DNA from 3 places in the Pseudoalteromonas sp. A22 genome. Region 1 is predicted to be linked to each of the others. Evidence: predicted binding sites of a transcription regulator. Region 1 holds the regulator's gene; each other region holds the start of a gene.
The links. The regulator FliA, encoded in region 1, starts transcription of late flagellar genes. The targets are predictions, from matches to a motif close to CTAAAGNTNNNNNNNNNNNNGCCGATA.
Positions count from the first base shown of each region.

Region 2: the regulator FliA is predicted to act here: its motif matches at 3,370-3,396, upstream of GSF04_RS19340 (DUF3530 family protein).
Region 3: the regulator FliA is predicted to act here: its motif matches at 3,970-3,996, upstream of GSF04_RS20100 (HAMP domain-containing methyl-accepting chemotaxis protein).

Region 1 is NZ_CP047238.1:1,413,557-1,419,998, reverse strand. It holds gene GSF04_RS11185 (chemotaxis protein CheA) at 1-496, opposite strand, end outside; gene GSF04_RS11180 (protein phosphatase CheZ) at 510-1,286, opposite strand; gene cheY (chemotaxis response regulator CheY) at 1,306-1,689, opposite strand; gene GSF04_RS11170 (RNA polymerase sigma factor FliA) at 1,732-2,466, opposite strand; gene GSF04_RS11165 (MinD/ParA family protein) at 2,469-3,329, opposite strand; gene flhF (flagellar biosynthesis protein FlhF) at 3,322-4,797, opposite strand; gene flhA (flagellar biosynthesis protein FlhA) at 4,817-6,442, opposite strand, start outside.
Region 2 is NZ_CP047238.1:3,210,735-3,217,176, reverse strand. It holds gene GSF04_RS19355 (phosphotransferase) at 1-948, shown strand, start outside; gene murU (N-acetylmuramate alpha-1-phosphate uridylyltransferase MurU) at 957-1,649, shown strand; gene djlA (co-chaperone DjlA) at 1,639-2,484, shown strand; gene GSF04_RS19340 (DUF3530 family protein) at 2,494-3,339, opposite strand; gene GSF04_RS19335 (DUF368 domain-containing protein) at 3,460-4,395, shown strand; gene GSF04_RS19330 (2OG-Fe(II) oxygenase family protein) at 4,433-5,122, opposite strand; gene nhaD (sodium:proton antiporter NhaD) at 5,269-6,442, shown strand, end outside.
Region 3 is NZ_CP047238.1:3,369,133-3,375,574, forward strand. It holds gene GSF04_RS20085 (hypothetical protein) at 1-38, shown strand, start outside; gene GSF04_RS20090 (porin) at 370-1,563, shown strand; gene GSF04_RS20095 (phosphate ABC transporter substrate-binding protein) at 1,575-1,982, shown strand; gene GSF04_RS20100 (HAMP domain-containing methyl-accepting chemotaxis protein) at 2,316-3,938, opposite strand; gene GSF04_RS20105 (phosphate ABC transporter substrate-binding protein) at 4,148-5,116, opposite strand; gene phoR (phosphate regulon sensor histidine kinase PhoR) at 5,194-6,442, opposite strand, start outside.

The DNA of each region.
Region 1 (6,442 bases):
AACCAACATCGGCGTCGAATAAAATATCATCAGCACTTAAATCTGGCACCACAGGTTCTGGCTCAGAAATAGGTTCGTCAATCACTTCACTGACTTCGTCTTCAGATGCAGGCTGGCTAAGTTTGTGGAGTGTTTCAAGCAACACAGGGTCGGCCGCTTCTGGTTCCTCACGGTTTTGAATACAAGCGAACATTTCGTTGATCGTATCCAAAGATTGCAAAATAACATCCATCAGTTCGGAAGTTACTTTTCGTTGCCCTTGTCGTAGTACATCAAACACGTTCTCCGCACCGTGACAGGCATCGACCAGTTCGGTCATACCTAGGAAGCCAGCCCCACCTTTTACGGTATGGAAGCCACGGAAAATCGCATTGAGAAGTTCTTTATCTTCAGGATTATTTTCTAGTTCAACAAGCTGTTCAGATAACAGTTCTAATATTTCGCCTGCTTCAACAAGAAAGTCCTGCAAGATATCTTCATCGACTTCAAAGCTCATACACACTCTCCAACTAGAAGCCTAAACTAGATAGCAAGTCATCGACTTCGTCTTGACCAGAAACCACGTCATCTCGCGATTCAGCGTCAATAATTGGACCTTCAGGTCCAGACAATTCATCACTGATAGTCTCGGTTGTTTTTATTTCGTTTTCATTCGCTTTCACAGCAGTTGAAGGTGCTTCATCTGAAGTACCAAAAACAGTCAGGAGGTGAATGAGACTATCTTCTACTTCTCTCACAAGCTCAATGACGCGCCGAATAACCTGCCCAGTCAAATCCTGATAGTCCTGAGCCATCAGCACATTAGTCATTAAACCTTGTAATTCGTCTGTACGTGTCTTTGAAGTCTGCATAAAGCTGTCGAGATCATGACACAGAGATTTAAACTCACCGAGTTGAATGTCTCTGCTCATCAATCGATCCCAAGTGGGCTTTATTTGCGCTAACTCATCCGCTAGGTTCTGCGCAAGAGGTAAGCTTTCTTCGACCGCGTCCATCGTTTTGTTCGCAGCGCTTTCTGTCATTTCCATAACATAATTAAGACGCTGCTTGGCGTCAGGAATAGCCTCTGTCGTGAGATCTGCGAGGCGAGTATCCAGCTCAAAGTTCTTCAAGGACTCGTGTAATTGGCGAGTCAGCTTTCCGACTTCTGCAAATAACTCCGATTGCTCTTTGTTAGCAGCTTCTAAAATCAGCTGGTCAGCTTTTTCTTGTTCACCTTGTTCTAGAAGCTCAACAAGTTGCTTAGCTTGTTCAAGTGTAATTTGAGGCGCAGCATTTACAGACATAGGCCATATCCCCTTGCTGTTAGCCTAGTCGCTCAAATACTTTTTCAAGCTTAGTTTTGAGCGTACCTGCAGTAAACGGTTTAACAATATATCCGTTCACCCCAGCTTGCGCTGCTGCAACAATTTGTTCTTTTTTCGCTTCTGCGGTAACCATCAACACTGGAATGTGCTTAAGCTTTTCATCTGCGCGTATTGCACGAAGCAAATCAATACCTTGCATGCCCGGCATATTCCAATCAGTTACTACAAAGTCAAACTCCTGATTTTGTAGCATCGGAAGTGCTGTACTACCATCATCAGCTTCTTGAACATTGGTAAAGCCTAAATCTCTTAATAGGTTTTTGATTATTCTTCTCATAGTAGAGAAATCATCAACCACGAGAATCTTCATGTTCTTATCCAAAACTTCCTCCAGTGAGGTTCGAACCCAACTATTTTATGTACTCTAATTTATCCAGTCATTGATTTTAGCTTTAAGCTTTATCATTGCCTGACCGTGAATTTGGCTTACTCGAGATTCACTGACATCAAGGATGGCACCAATCTCTTTTAAATTCATTTCGTCGTTATAGTAAAGTGATAAAACCAGAGCATCCCTTTCGGGTAACGCTTTGATAGCATTTACTAAAGACTCGTTAAAACGTTCATTTTTAACGTTATTAAACGGTTTGTCTAGCGCAAAATCGCTGTTTGCTGGGGTTATCACGTCTTCATCAACCCCAAGATCCTCAATACCGATGACTTTACTTGCATTTACATCATGTAAAATATGATGGTACTCATCTAGAGATATATCAAGTTTTTCAGCGATTTCAGTGTCTTTTGGTTCTCGACCAAGGAGAGATTCTAACTCGGAGATAGCTTCTGCAACCATTCTGCTATTTTTGTGAACAGAACGAGGCGCCCAATCACCACGACGGATTTCATCCAGCATTGCGCCTCGAATACGGATCCCGGCAAAGGTCTCGAAACTAGCGCCTTTAGTTGCATCGAAATTTTTAGATGCTTCAATCAATCCAATCATACCTGACTGGATCAGATCGTCGAGTTGCACACTTGCCGGAAGTCGAGCAATCAGGTGGCACGCCACTTTTTTGACAAGTGGAGCATGCCGTTCAACCACCTTATGAATGTGGTCTGAAGTTTGATATCCCGCAGCTCTATTGACCGGAGAAGCCATAATCACCCGTTTACAAGTTGTTCAATGAAAAATTCTAGATGACCGGAAGGTTGATGCGGAATTGGCCATTTAACTGCCTTAGCAGCAAGTCCCTTAATCGCAATCGCCGCAGGGGAACTCGGAAATAAATCCACGATAGCTCTTTGTCTGCGAGAAGATTTACGCATGTTTTCGTCAAACGGTACGGTGGCCACTAATTCCAGTGCTACATCAAGAAAACGGTCTGTAACTTTTGAAAGTTTAGCAAATAATTCTTGCCCTTCACGCATACTGCGGACCATGTTGGCAACAATTTTAAAACGATAGACACCATGCTCTCTGCTCAAAACTTTGATCAACGCGTAAGCATCTGTAATGGAAGTCGGTTCATCACACACCACAACCATCACATCTTGTGCAGCTCGAGAGAAGCTCAGAACCATATCTGAGATACCGGCTGCGGTATCAACAATTAAGACATCAAATTGCGTGTTAAGCTCGCTAAATGCACGAATAAGTCCTGCATGCTCTGCGGGAGTCAGCTCTACCATACTTTGAGAGCCTGACGTCGCCGGTACAATTTTAATTCCAGCGGGACCTTCTACGAGAATCTCATCTAGTTCACATTCACCCGACAACACGTGCGACAGATTTTTTTCTACCCTTAGACCTAACATCACATCACAGTTTGCCAAGCCCAAGTCCGCATCTAAAACGAGAACTCGCTGTCCTTGTTGGCCCATAGCGATGGCAGTATTGAGCGAGACGTTGGTTTTACCCACCCCACCTTTTCCACCGGTCACGGCTATTACTTTTACACCCTGGTTGCTATTTTGACTCATTCTACGCAGGCCACTTGCTTGATCTAAAACTGTGTTAATCATACATTCCTACTGACTCTGACGCTACAGGTACACGTCGAGAGTGCTGTGCTTTTATTCTTTTTAAATACAATTGCTCAGCCTTTTTTACTAGCTTTTGAGCATTTGCTACGCGAATGTCTTCTGGCACTCGCTGACCGTTGGTAAGATACCCTATTGGCAAGCGATTTTGAATCGCTATGCTAATTATCTCACCTAAACTTAGACTTTCATCAAGTTTTGTGAAAATACAGCCACTTAAATTTACTTTTTTGAAGTGTCTTACTGTTTCTTGTAACACATTCATCTGTGCTGTCGCACTTAATACTAAATAGCTGCGAATATCTACTCTTGCGCTACGCATAAGTGTATTTAACTGTTCAGTTAAGCGCAAATCTCTTTGACTCATTCCCGCCGTATCTATTAATACTAGACGCTTATTGCGTAAATGATAAAGCACTTCTGCAAGTTCATTTGCATCTTTAACTTGCTTAACCGGACAACCAATGATTCTACCATAGGTAGCTAACTGCTCGTAAGCGCCTATTCTGTAGGTATCAGTCGTTATTAACGCCACTTTATCTGCACCGTATTTTTGTGCACCTAATGCCGCTAATTTTGCAACCGTTGTGGTTTTACCAACACCAGTTGGACCCACCATCGCAAATACGCCACCTTGACGAAGAATATCATTGTTAGTGGTGTGCATTTGGTTGATCACCATATTTAACAATGCATTCCAGGCTTCTTTACGAGAAACATCATCAGGGATAAAGCATGCCATTTGCTCAGCAACGTCTTTGTCTATGCCCATTCCTTCCAGACGATCTACAAGACACGCACGGGTTGGGTCGCGACGAGCCATTTCTTGTTTCATCAGACCCGATACTTGATGTTCAAGTAATTGACGAATAGCGTTCATTTCTTCACGCATTGCACTCATTTCGTCAGGCTTGGCATTTAACTCAGGTAAATCATCACCAAAACCGTTGTCTAATTCATCCGACTCGCCCCACTGCTGTGGCTGCTCAAATGCATCATCATCAAAGTCAAAAGATTGGCGACGAGTTTGCTGTGGCTTCGCTTGGTGCGCCGGCGCAGCAGTTTGTGTTTTACGTTGGCTGCTTAACATTTGCTCTGTATCAATCCCCGACTGGGAGAACATAGAAGCAAGTTCTGGTGAGCGCGGGCGCGGTGCCTGACGCTCAAGCAAAGCAGCTAAGCTATCGGCAACTTGCGCTTGCTTTGCTGGCTGTGCTTGGCGAGGCTCTGGACGGACAAAGCGGGTCGGAGCCTCGTTTGAGGCAGTCGCACGGGCAGTGGGAGCTTGCTTAACTGGTGCAGCAGCACGGTCATTATCAACTGCTGCGACGATTTCAACACCATCTGCTAACTTTTTGTTAGACATAATGACAGCATCTGCACCAAGCTCTTCTTTTACTTCATTTAAAGCCGTACGCATATCTTTTGCGAAGAAACGTTTAATTTTCATGTTACAGCCCCTTTATCCTCTATTGTCCAACCGAGCTCACTATCTTAATTTGTCTTTCTTCCGGCACTTCTTGATATGACATCACTCTAAGACCTGGAATTGTATGTTTAACAAATCGAGATAGCACACTTCTTAACATACCTGAGGTTAATAAGATGGACGGTTCCCCTAGCATTTCTTGGTTGTGATGTGCTTCTCTTAATGATTCTTGAAGCCTCTCAGCCAAGCCAGGTTCAATACCTGCCCCCTCATCACCTGCGTTCTGAAGTGACTGATGCAACATCTGTTCCAACTCAGGCGCCAATGTTATGACAGGAATTTCTTCTTCGCTTCCAACGGCATCTTGAACAATCAATCTGCGTAATGAAATTCTTACCGCAGCCGTTAATACATCAGGGTCTTGGCTACGTGGTCCGTACTCAACTAAGGTTTGTACAATCGAGCGCATATCTCGAATTGCAACGCCCTCATTAAGCAGATTTTGTAGCACTTTTACCACGGTAGTGAGCGGTAAAATATCAGGTACTAAGCCTTCTACTAATCTAGGGTGACTTTTCGCAAGCATATCTAATAGATTTTGTACCTCTTCATGACCAAGTAATAGTGACGCATTATTCGTTAATAATTGACTAATATGTGTTGCCACCACAGTTGCAGCATCTACTACTGTATAGCCAAGCGAATGCGCCTCATCTTTTTGGTCTGGCTTAATCCATACTGCATCTAGGCCAAATGCAGGATCTTTAGTCTCTATGCCTTTAATCGGCCCAAATACCTGCCCAGGATTAATTGCAAGTTCGTCGCCATGCTTCAACTCACCGGTTCCAGAGCCAACTCCCATTAAAGTAATATTGTATGCATTTGGATCTAATTCTAGGTTATCGCGAATATGTACCGGCGGTACTAAAAAGCCCAGTTCCTGAGATAGCTTTTTACGCACCCCTTTAATACGACTGAGAAGCTCCCCGCCTTGGGCTTGGTCAACTAGAGGAATTAGGCGATAACCTACCTCTAAACCAATCACATCAACAGGTTGTACATCATCCCAACCAAGCTCTTTTTGATCTTGTTGATGGCCACCTTTGGCTGCAGGTCCTTTGGCAGCTTGTTCCGCCTTTTCGATCTCCGCCTTTTTCTTTTGCTGACTTGTGTAATAGGCTATATAGCCAAGTAATACGCCTAACCCTAGGAAGGCAACATGTGGCATGCCAGGAACGAGTCCCATGGTGATCAAAATACCCGAAGCAATAGCTAGTGATTTTTCATTACCCAGTTGGTTTTTAAACTGATCGCCCATGTTGTGCGATTCATTTTGACGCGTTACGACAATTGCAGTGCCAATTGAGAGTAAAAGAGAAGGAATTTGCGCGACCAGACCGTCACCGATTGTCAGCATGGTATATACTTCCATCGCGTGACCAAAGCTTAAATCATGCTGGATCATCCCAACGAAAAGGCCACCTATTATATTAATGGCAAGGATCACGATACCTGCAATAGCATCACCTTTAACGAATTTGCTTGCACCGTCCATTGAACCGTAAAAGTCAGCTTCTCGAGTCACTTCTTCACGACGAGCCCGGGCGTCATCTGCAGAGATAAAACCGGCATTTAAGTCTGCATCAATGGCCATTTGCTTACCCGG
Region 2 (6,442 bases), 1.8 Mb from region 1:
AGCGACGATTTTACGTGTGAGGCTATCACCTCGGATGCCAGTTTCCGGCGTTATTATCGCGTCAAGCGACAAACGATGTCGTGGATCTTAATGGAAACACCAGTCGATAAACTCGATAATGCCCCTTTTATCGGTTTAAATACGGTGTTTGCAGAGCAAGGCCTTAATGTGCCACAAATCCTTGCGAGTAATGAAGAACAAGGGCTGTTACTGTTACAAGATTTAGGCTCTAAGCATTTGGCCGATAGGTTAGCATTGCCTTCTCGGCTAGAGGATTATCGTGCGTTGATAGCGCTTATTCCAGAAATAGCCAAAACACCAAAGAGTAAATGGATGAAGCCCTATGATGCTGAGTTCGTTGATATGGAACTTAATATCTTTTACGAGTGGCTTGTAACAAAATGGCTTGGTTTAACACCCACCGAATATCAACAAGTGCAGTGGCATAATGTGAAGTTGAAGCTCGTCGATGCGATGACTCGCCAGCCGCAGGTTACGATGCATCGAGACTTTCATAGTCGCAACCTGATATGTCATCAGTCTCAGTGGTATCTCATTGATTATCAGGATGCGGTACAAGGACCTGTCACTTATGATGCGGTTTCTTTGTTGCGAGATTGTTATACTCGCCTTGATGCACATGAGTTCACCGAGCTTCAGCAACATAGCTTTGATTGCTTAAAAGCGGCAAATTTATTAGGCGATATGGATTTTAGCACCTACCAACATTACTTTGACTTAACGGGGATGCAAAGGCACCTTAAAGCTGCCGGGATTTTTACTCGCCTATTGCAGCGAGACGGCAAAGGCGGGTACTTAGAAAATATTTTGCCAACCTTACGCTACCTTGTTGAAGTGGCGAATAAGTATAAAGAATTTCAGTGGCTTGCAAGCTGGCTGGAGAATGACATAATGCCTCAAGCGCAGGCCAAATTAGGCACTAAATAGAAGTAACAATGAAAGCGATAATTTTATCTGCTGGTCGTGGTAAACGCATGATGCCACTGACCGCGAACCAACCAAAACCTATGCTTAACGTCGCAGGAAAACCACTACTTGAGCATCATATCGAGCGTTTAAAAGCGGCTGGGATCTGCGATATTGTGATAAATCTTGCATGGCAAGGTCAGGTGATAAAAGACTATTTCGGCAATGGCATTCACTTCGGTGTCAATATTGAGTACAGCGATGAGCCTGAAGGTGGATTAGAAACTGCAGGTGGAATCATTCAAGCATTGCCGATGTTATGTGAACAGGATGATAGCTTTATTGTACTCAATGGCGATATTTTTACTGACTATGATGTCAGCAGTCTAATGCAGTTACAGCTCGGTAGCACAGCAGAGGGTCATTGCGAGGCGCACATTGTGTTGGTAGAAAATCCCGAACATAATCCTGAAGGTGATTTTTGCCTTGCCCATCAGCCGCTCAATCAGCAAAAGTATACCTTGTCTGGCATTGGCAAATATCACCAAAGTTTTTTTGCCGAGCTTGGGGCTGGCTTTATAAAACTAGGGCCGTTGCTGCGCAGTGGGCTTGAGCAGCATAAAGTTTCTACTGAACTATATTTGGGCGCGTGGGACGACATTGGCACGCCAGAGCGACTAAAAATGATCAACGAAAAGTTAGGGTATAGCGATGTGGGGTAAATTATTAGGCACAATTTTCGGCTTTTTATTTGGTCGTTGGTTAGGCGCTATTTTAGGTTTTTATCTCGGCCATTTATTTGATAAAAGTTTGCGTCAGGATTTTGATAAAGTCGGTGGCTTTCAAGGTTTCATGAAAGGTGAAGATCTGCATGAGCGCCAAGCCTTGTTCTTTTCCAGCTGTTTTTCTGTGATGGGACATATCGCCAAGTCTAATGGTCGAGTCAGTGAAATCCACATTCAAGCTGCGTCTGCGTTTATGAGCGAAATGGGCTTGCAGGGTGAAGAGCGGAAAGAAGCGCAACATGCATTTACTGCGGGAAAAAGCAGCGACTTTTCGATAAAAGAAGCGGTTACCGATTTTAAAGAAGCTTTTGCTAGACGCTATGACTTGAGGCAGCTGTTTTTAGAAATTCAAATTCAAATGGCGTTTTGTGATGGTCATGTGTCCGATGCGGAGAAGGCCTTACTTAAACAGGTGAGCAAGTATTTAGGTTTCGCAGAAACCCACTTTTTGTTCCTGCTAAAGCGTTACCAAGCAGAATTTGAGTTTCGTCGCTCTCAGGCGTCGGGGAGATCGCAACATCAGCACCAGCAACAGGGCGGCCGTCAACCAGCACCACAAGATAACGGTTTAAACCGTGCTAAAGCATTGGCTGTACTGGGATTGAGTGAAGGGGCGAATGAGCGTGAAATCAAAAAAGCTTACCGCAAACTGATGTCGCAGCATCACCCTGACAAATTGGTGTCTCAGGGATTACCTAAGCATATGATGGAAGTGGCAAAGCGCAAAAGCCAAGATATTCAGTCTGCCTATGAATATTTAAAAAAGAGCTAACTTGAAACACTATAAGACGCGTAAAAAACCGAGTAATTCCTTTCTGAGCCTTTGATGTTGGAGTGGATCGGTTTTTTCTCCAAAAAGCTCCCGTTGGCGATAATCAAATTTACTGTTTTTTCTCGCCCAGCGGGCTCTGTCCGGCGTATTGTCGACCACAATAGGATTGTCAAAACTGTAGTAAACATCCAGTAAAGCAGGGCTGATCAAAGAAAGGTTGGATGCCAAGTGCTTTTGCCGCGTTGCATTAGGTAGTTGTGGGCTAACAACGGCAAAGGCATCGATACGTAGATTGGGCAGGGTGGCTAAGTGCTCACCGAATAAGCCTGCGCTATTACCAAATGCGACAACCACCAACTTTTCTGTTTGAGTCATGGACAGGGTGTTATAAAGCACCTCAAAGCGGCTGATCAAGGCCATTTTATATTCGTCGAGATTAGATTCTGAAATGGGTGCAAGCGTTTGCTGAGCCGGTTTTTCAGCATCGGGGAGCGCGATGTCTTGCTCTAGCAGACTCGGTGCATAAGAAAGGTCCGGCGGAGTAAGGGTATACGTGTCGTAGCCATCATCGCTTAAGCGTTTTGCAAGAAAGCTTATGCCGCTGTTATTGAGGGGCGGAGTTTGCATGTCTGGTAATAAGATCACGATGCCTTCACGAGCAGCTGCCATATATTCTTGATGAAATACATAAAAGCTTTCGTTTTCGCTTTCCAGCTTTATCAGTTGCGATGGCTCGTAGAAGCGATTAGCGTCTTGCTGATAAAGAGAACCAAGTGGTGCTGCATCAATATGTTCTGCTGCAAAAGTCGTCGCGGGTAAAGCGGTAACAAGTAATAAAAGCGTTCTGATGATCATGGTACAAGCGCGTAAAATATCATAATTGGTTATCGACCAGTTAAGCGAAAGCTTTAGCTGTCGCTATTTTTTAGCGTTTTAAGTTAAACTGCTCGGCAGTGGAAATGAAAGGAGAAATTTGTGCAGTATAAAGATAGCAAACGAGACTATCTCTTTATGTTTTTAAAAGGGGCCGGAATGGGGGCTGCGGATGTTGTCCCTGGCGTTTCCGGCGGCACCATTGCTTTTATTACCGGTATCTATGCACGTTTTTTAAATGCCATTAAAAGTGTGAACTTACAGGCTTTGAGTACATTGCGCCGTGACGGCCTAAAAGCAACTTGGCAGTACATTGATGGTAGCTTTTTACTGGCGGTATTTTCTGGTTTGCTCATCAGTGCAGCGTCTTTGGCGAAGGTGATCACTTATTTATTGGAAGCACACCAAACACTGGTATGGTCATTTTTCTTTGGTCTTATCGTCGCTTCTTTTATCTATGTTGCAAAACAGGTCTCTCAGTGGAACGGCCAAAATATTATTGCCTGCGCAGTTGGAGCTATCGTAGCCTTTGCTATTACTTCTCTTTCACCAGCTGAAGCGCAAGCATCTCATTGGATGTTTTTTATCTCCGGTGCTATCGCCATTTGCGCGATGATCTTACCTGGGATCTCAGGGAGCTTTATCCTACTGTTATTGGGTATGTATGGCCATGTGCTCAGTGCGGTGAACCAGCTTGAACTTGGCTTAGTGAGTTTATTCTTACTAGGTTGTATTGTGGGGTTAATGTCGTTTTCGCGCCTACTCAGCTGGCTATTGGCGCACTATCAACAAGTAACGTTTTCGCTACTAGCTGGTTTTTTACTTGGCTCGCTTAATTTATTGTGGCCTTGGAAACAAGTGCTTACGACTTACGTGAATTCCAGTGGTATCGAAAAGCCATTGAGTCAGGCCAATATTTTGCCAGCGCAATATAGTACGCTATACGGTCAAGATCCAAATACGCTGGCATGTATTGCGCTTGCCATCGCAGGCCTTGCGCTGATCTTAACCATTGAAAAGATAAGCGAAAAATATTAATAAAATAGACACCTAGAACAATAGACACGCGTTGAGCTTACGTGTCTATTGTTCTAAACCACCCCGTTACAGAAAGTCGCGGCGCTTTTGCGAATGGTGCGACGTAAGTCACAGAATGAATTTTACTTACATCAAAAACCACCAATGAATTAAACTTAGGTGCATAACTTTTAGTGGGTGTGCCATCACGTTCAAAAAACTGCAGTAGCCCGCCCCAGTCAGGGTGCCAACTTTTGCTTAGGCTGAGTACATAGGCATAAACCCGGCCCTCAGCTTCAACAATGTCATTATGTCGAGTTAAATACTGACCACCAATAAATCGTGTTGCTTGGGCAGAGGTACGGATTATGTTCTGTCCAGAGATAGCGGAAAAGCAGGACTGTACAGCGCTACTATTGAGGTTATTGTAGAGTTTTTTCAGAGCCTCAGGGCTCGTCGATTCTATGGAGTGGCGGCCATACATAAAACCAACCCCACGTGATGCATAGCTATGTATATCTTCGAGCAAGGCTTGCTGCTCTTGCGGTGTTAAGGCAAGAATATCACTGTCTTTGACTGATTTTGCTGCCCCGTTATGAAACAGTGCGAGCTGGTAGTCTAAGTTACAGAGACACTCATGTAGTTGTTGAGCGTTTGTATCGTCTAGAATATTTTCAATCCGTGCAAAGCCATCGTTGCTCAATTTTTGCTGTAATTCAATTTGTTGTTGCTGCGAAAGTTGAAGCATATATACCTACTGCTGATGTATGGGCCTGTTTGTAATACTGTAAACAGGATGCCTTAGACTTCAGTCCAATGCTGATTACTTTTTATCTATGCTAAAGTGAGTTTGGCTGAAATGCCATCCCTCTGCACTCATCGATAGGCAAAAAAATGAAAATCAATGGACTACTGCTATTCTGTTGCGCATGGGTCATATCCGTGATCCCATCACCAGCCTTGGCGGCTCAAGGCACCTTAGATCTTACCAGCTCGACACTCGGCTTGGTTTGTATTGTTGTCTTCGTTTTAGCATACGCACTTGTAATGCTCGAAGAAAAACTCCATATGCGAAAATCAAAGCCAGTGCTTGTGGCGGCAGGCATCATTTGGCTCATGATTGGCGCGTATTATGTCAATCAGGGGCAACCCGATGTTACCGAGCACGCATTTCGGCATAATTTGTTAGAATTTGCGGAGTTGATGTTGTTCTTGCTCGTTGCGATGACTTATATCAACGCACTAGAGGAGCGCCGCCTTTTTGATGCGCTACGAGCGTGGATGATCCAAAAGGGTTTTAGCTATAAGAATCTATTTTGGATCACTGGGTTCTTATCCTTTTTTATCTCTCCAATCGCAGACAACCTAACAACAGCCTTACTAATGTGTGCCGTGGTGATGAAGGTGGCTGATGGTGACAAAGAGTTTATCAATCTAAGCTGTATCAATATCGTGATAGCAGCCAATGCTGGCGGTGCATTCAGTCCCTTTGGTGACATTACCACTTTGATGGTATGGCAAGCCGGTATGGTACATTTCAGTGAATTTTTAGCGCTATTTGTTCCTTCACTGGTCAATTACATCGTACCAGCACTCGTAATGAGTTATTTTGTGGCGGATAGAAAGCCCAGTGCAGTTTACGAAAGAGTAGAGCTTAAACGCGGCGCTTTAAGAATTTTAACTTTGTTCCTACTGACTGTCGCAACCGCTGTGCTCTCACATAGTTTGCTGCATTTACCACCGGTCCTTGGCATGATGATGGGCCTCGGTTACCTACAGTTTTTTGGTTACTTTCTAAGAATGACATTACCGGGGTCATTAGCACGCAAGCGAGCGATGGCGGAAAGAGAAGGGGATCAAGAGCGTCTTGAGAAGTTAGGAAGTGTTGTGCCATTTGATGTCTTTAGCAAAGTTTCACGCGCTGAGTGGGATACCTTATTATTCTTCTACGGTATTGTTATGTGTGTTGGTGGCCTTGGGTTTCTCGGTTATTTAAGTTTAATGTCAGAGATATTATATGGTGAATGGTCTGCAACGTATGCCAACGTATTCTTAGGGATTATTTCCG
Region 3 (6,442 bases), 2.0 Mb from region 1:
AAGTACAGGCTGAAAAAATTACCGAGAGCAAACGATAGTTTGCTCTTTTTGGCAAAAAAATTCCCTTAATATTCTTTTAAATACAAGCACTTTCTAATTCCCGCCGTTATTTTTTATTCACCTTTTTAGAATATTTTGCGATACAATAAACTGGTCTGATGAGATAGACATACAACACCAACTTAACTTAGCTCAAGACTTGGTTTCTTAAACAATGCAAGCAGTGAGCACTAACTTTTCTTAATAACTTGTTATTTCTGGTTTTTATTCTAATCTCTAAGACAAAAGTAACACTATTGTTGAGCTCAGTATCAGCGCTTTTAATGAGTGTTACAGACACGACTCTTTGCAAAGAAAATGGGAATCAATATGAAAAAGTCAGCAATTGCATTAGCGATAGCGCTTGGGACAGTGAGTTTTCACAGCGCCGCTGAAATCAGAATTAATGGTTTTGCTTCCATTATTGGTGGTCAAACGCTAGATAGTGACGACACACTATATGGCTATGACAATGATTTTGATATGGAGAATCGTAGCTTATTCGCCCTACAACTTTCCGCCGATCTACAAGAAAGTCTAACTGCCACAGCACAGATCGTAGGCCGTGGTCAGAATGACTTTGATGCCGAGTTTGAATGGGCATACTTAACTTATGCGATTTCAGACTCGTCACAGATAAGCGCAGGTAAAATGCGCATACCATTCTATCGCTATTCTGACTTTTTAGATGTGGGCTATGCATACCGCTGGGTTAAACCACCTCAATCTGTATATAACCTAAGCTTTAGCACCTATAACGGATTGAGTTATATCCATAATTCGACATTAGGGGAATGGGAAAGCACTGTACAGCTAGCTTTAGGCAGCGTAGATGACGACATTGTTGCTATTACCTACTCAGATGAAGCTGAGTTGAACAACACAGTAGGTATTAACTGGACACTAAGCAGAGATTGGTTCAGTGCGCGTGCGGCCTACTTTGCTACCGAAGCGAGCATTAGTGCAGCTAATAGCCCTGAACTATCGGGATTGTTGGCAGGGTTAACTGGCTATGGGCTAACTCAACAAGCGGATGATATTGCTGTCGATAAAGATGATGCTTACTTTGCCGCGATAGGTATTGCTATCGACTACAACGATATCTTGTTCGATGCAGAATACACTCAGTTTGAAGTGGATAACAGCATACTAGCTAAACAACAGCAGTATTACGCTTCCCTCGGTTACCGTATTGATGCATGGACAGTCCACCTAACCTACGAACACAATGAAGATAAGAATGAGAGTGACGAGTTTAACTCTGTCCCACTCACCATCACCGCTCCAAATGGTGTAACCATTCCTGTCACGACAGATCCAACTAATCCAAATGCACCTTATCTAAGAACACTTGTTAATGGTGCGCTTGCAGGTGCTCGTGCAGAATCAGAAACGTGGAGTATTGGTGCACGTTATGACTTCCATCCGTCAGCAGCATTCAAGATTGAACTAAACCAATTCGATAACACATTGACAGATCAAAAAGTTGAACTGTTGAGCTTCGGTATCGATTTAGTATTCTAACGGAGGCTAATATGATTAAAAAAATAATGACCTTAGGGCTACTGTTAGCCAGCCAAGCAGCTTTAGCAGATGTTGCCGTTATCGTGAACTCAGCAAATGCATCTACTGTGGATGACGGTACTATCAAAAAGTTATTCCTTGGCAAAAGCAAATCATTTGCCGATGGTAGTAGTGCGACCCCTGTGAATCAGGATGGTAATGCTGTATTCGATGAGTTTAACGACAAAGTGATTGGTAAATCGAGCTCTCAGCTAAATGCTCATTGGTCTAAATTAGTATTCACCGGTAAAGGAACACCTCCGAAGAAGCTAGATAGCGATCAAGCGGTAATCGATTTTGTTTCGAGCAATGCAGACGCAATTGGTTATATTGATGCAAGTAAAGTAACCGATACCGTCAAAGTGATAGGTAAATACTAGGGCCTGTTGACCTTTGCTGTTTGATTTTTGTTCTTCTGAGTGGGTTTTGATCGCGACGCTCGACTTGCCGCCTAGTGATCTAGGCAAAAGTTGAGCAACAATGAACAAAGCGAACTCAGGTGAACCCAAAGGGCAGCGCTTGATTGGCATTTCTACTGTGTTCTCGCCTGACTCACATAGAATGACTATGCTACGCAGGCTCTGCCTTGTATAAATACCAATCAAACTGCTGCAAAAGCAAACTTGAAAGATAAACAGGCCCTAATATTCCTTATCAAATAAAAACAGCCACTTAATGTGGCTGTTTTTATTTATCGTTTAAAAATTAAAGCATTAGACTCTAAATTTTGAGGTCGCATCTTTCAAGTTGTCGGACAGTACATGAAGATTCTCAGCAACGTCTTGTACTTCATTCAACGCTTGCATTGTGTCTTGGAAAGACTGGTGCATAGATGTCACATTATTTACCACCATAGCTGCTACCGAGGTCTGCTCTTCCGTTGCCGCAGCAATTTGACCATTCATGCTATTAATTGACAAGATTTGTGCTGCTATCTGCTCAATCGACTGCCCGGTTTGTGCTGCAGCTTCAGCGTTATTAATTGCCATACTGCTTGCACTTGTCATTGCTTTCACCGCTTGATTTGCCGCTTCTGTTAACACGTTTAAAAGTTCTCTTATCTCGTTGGTCGACTTTGCTGTTCTTGAGGCTAATTCGCGGACTTCATCAGCAACCACTGCAAAACCTCGACCTTGCTCACCAGCACGAGCCGCCTCAATCGCAGCATTTAAAGCAAGTAAATTGGTTTGCTCTGCGATTGATGTAATCACATTTAATATTTGCGTCACGTTCTGCGTATCATCAGCTAGCTTATTGATCGTCTCTGCTGCATGATTAATTTCTTCACTTAACGCTTGTGATTCGTTAACTGACACCTGAATTTGGCGCTTACTCTGCTCAACTTCTTGTTCGGCCAGCTGGGCAGCATCAGAAGCTTGTGACGCCGAGTGAGAGATATCACCAACACTTAACCGCATTTCTTCCATAGATTGACGTACCACTTCCGCGTCATGCGTTTGTTGATTCGTTGCTCCTTCAGCTTTTTCCATGCCCTGAACAAGACGACTTGAGTCTTTCATCAAAGGCTCGACGACACTCATCACCTCGACAACCGCCCCTTTTAGTAACGCAACAAATTCATTGAAGTTTATGGATACTTGGCCAATTTCATCGTGAGAGCGCACATTGAGCGTAGTAGACAAAGAACCCTGCCCCTGCGCTAATAGTTTCAGATTTTGCGCCGCATCCTTAGCAGAGTTACCAATACCTCTTGCAATCACAACCGCTAAGAAAACCAAAACAAGTAAAGAAATAACGGCCACAATCAACATTATCGTGAGCGCGTTTGCTGAACGCGCTTCGGTATTTTGAAGTAATTCAACAAAACGATCATTCGCGTTCGTTTTAGCCTTGGTAAAATCTGCGACTAGGCCTTCGTAGATTTCAGTTTTCTTTTTGGCATCTTCTTGGATGCGGGAAAAATCAGCTGTACCATCTATCATTCCCCCAGCAATTTGTTGCGCAATTTTGCCGTATTGTGCAAGTTCATCGCTATTATCTGAAGGCATAAAGCCGCTTTGTACCGACTCAATTTTTTGCAGGTTCGCTTGGATTTGCTGTTGATATTCTTTTGCTTTATCTAGTAATTCAGCATCCCCGAAGGTTACAGCTTGAGTGAATAGCTCATCTAAATTCTGCAGCTTATTTGCGTTTTCTGTGGCGAGGTTAAGAATTTTGTATGTCTGCTCCTCTAATTCATTTAATGCCCTTTGATTAGAGCTAATAGCGTTGTAATTAACAAACACGATAACCACAAAAGCGACAACCGCAACGAGCGTAATTGCGTGGATCTTTTTGGTGATACTAAGATCAGCAAAAGCAGTACCTAGACTCATATATACACCTTTTGAAGTAAGACGAGTTCATTATCGACTGATTTATTATAAATTTTAACTAAATATAGAATATTTCCAGCTTTTTTGCCGCTTGAGGATGAAGATTTAAACAAATTATTCAATCTGGGAACATGGAAGTGTGAAAATAAAAAATGCCGCTCAATGAGCGGCATTAATAACAACAAGTAATTAGCGGGTTGAGTAATTGACTAAAGTAAACCTAACTTTTTCAATTCACGTGTCGCCATTTCGCTAGAAAGAGGAACATAACCGTCTTTCTCAACAATTTTTTGACCTTCTTTAGACAATACCATCTTCAAGAATTCAGCCTCGATAGGTGCTAATTCTTTATTAGGGTGCTTGTTCACATATAGGTATAGGAAGCGAGACAGTGGGTATTTGCCCTGTGCCACATTTTCTAATGTTGCGTCAACGTAGTTCGTGCCTTTTTTCGCTAGTGGTACGGTACGTACGCCTGACGTTTTATAACCAATACCAGAGTAACCAATCGCATTCACTGAAGACGAGATAGACTGTACTACAGACGCAGAACCTGGCTGCTCGTTAACATTATTGCGGAAGTCACCTTTACACAGTGCTTTTTTCTTGAAGTAACCATAAGTACCAGATACTGAGTTACGACCATAAAGCTGAATATCTTTTGCTGCCCAATCACCCGTTAGACCAACATCACTCCAGCGATTTGCCTGTGCTGCCGAACCACACTTGCGCGTTGAAGAGAAGATTGAATCAACCTGTTCAATTGTTAAGCCTTCAATTGGGTTATCTTTGTGTACAAATACCGCTAGCGCATCAATTGCTACGCGGATTTCTGTTGGCTTATAACCATAACGCTTTTCAAAAGCTTCGATTTCTTTTGACTTCATCTTACGGCTCATTGGGCCAAAGTTTGCCGTTGCTTCCGTTAGTGCTGGTGGCGCAGTAGAAGAACCAGCCGCTTGGATTTGGATATTTACGTTAGGGTAAATTCTTTTATATTCTTCTGCCCAAAACGTCATCATGTTGGCAAGCGTATCAGAACCTACAGAAGAGAAGTTTCCTGAGATACCGCTGGTTTTATTATACTCTGGTAACTTTTCGTCTAAAGCAGATACTTGAGTAGAAACTAATGTAGTAATAGCCACACCCATTGCGGCAACTAAGCTTTTAAATTTCATTGGGGTCACTCCAGTTGTTGGTCCCAGTTATTTTACGCAGCTCATTGTGCAGCGATAAAATGACAATAAAATTACTCTTAAATTACACTTTTATGACTTTCATCATTTGTCATAAAAATTCGCTTTTGTTTGGGGAAAGCAAACCAAAAACGAGAGCCTTCACCCACTTTGCTTTCAATATGTAAAGCTGAGTCATGGCGAGACAACACATGTTTAGTAATTGCTAAACCAAGGCCCGAGCCGCCTGTTTTTCGGCTTCGTGCTTTATCCACTCGGTAAAATCGTTCAGTTAGTCGGTTAATGTGTTCAGGCGCGATACCATCACCATTATCGACAACACTAAACGTCGGCAAGTCGTTTTCTAAATACCAACGTACATGAATGTGCCCACCGGGTTTGGTGTAATGAATAGCATTAAAAATTAAATTTGAGTAAGCACTGCGTAACTCATCCCCAGCCCCTTTGATATCCAAAGTCGGATCAATATCAAAAACGAGCTCATGGCCCTTTTCCTGATTAAGTGACTTGGCTTCGGTATGAATAAGATCAAGCATCGCTGGAATATTCACGGCTTTGTCATTGTCTTGCTTTCTCGCCCCTTCGATTCGAGACAAGGAAAGAAGCTGATTTACCAGACTGTCCATCCGTTTACACTGATCTATCATAGTGCCATGTGCTTTAGCCCACATCGCGGGGGGTGGCATATTATCGCTATCCATCATCTCTAGATAGCCAGCCATGACGGTTAGCGGCGTCCTTAGCTCATGAGATACGTTTGCGACAAAGTCTTTGCGCATCTGCTCTAATTGCTTTAGTCGGCTAACATCACGCGCCACCAGCATAAGCTGCTCGGCATAAGGCATGACTCGTATTTCCAACACTTGCTCATGTGCAAGCCCGGTCTCAAGCTCTAATGCTTCATCAAAGCGATGTTCATGCATGTATTTTACAAATTTAGGATCTCGGATAAGGTTATCCAATCTTTGACCATGATCTGTAGGCCATTGCAGACCTAACACTTTCAAGGCTAATTGGTTACACCACACAATACTGAGATCTTGTTGCAGTACAACGACCGCGTCAGGGATAGCTTCAGCCCCTTCACGAAAGCGTCGGATCAGTTCTGCGAGTTCATTGCGCTTTTTGCGATTACGTTGCTGAAGCTGATAGATCCCTTCAAACACTTGTTCCCAAGCGCCCTTACCTTCAGGTGGATTAAAACTACGTTGGTTGAGCAGCCAGTCGCTCAAACGATAGAGTTGTTTGTAATGCCAAACTAATAAGACGAAAGCACCGATGAAAAGAAACAGAAAAGGTGCACTGACT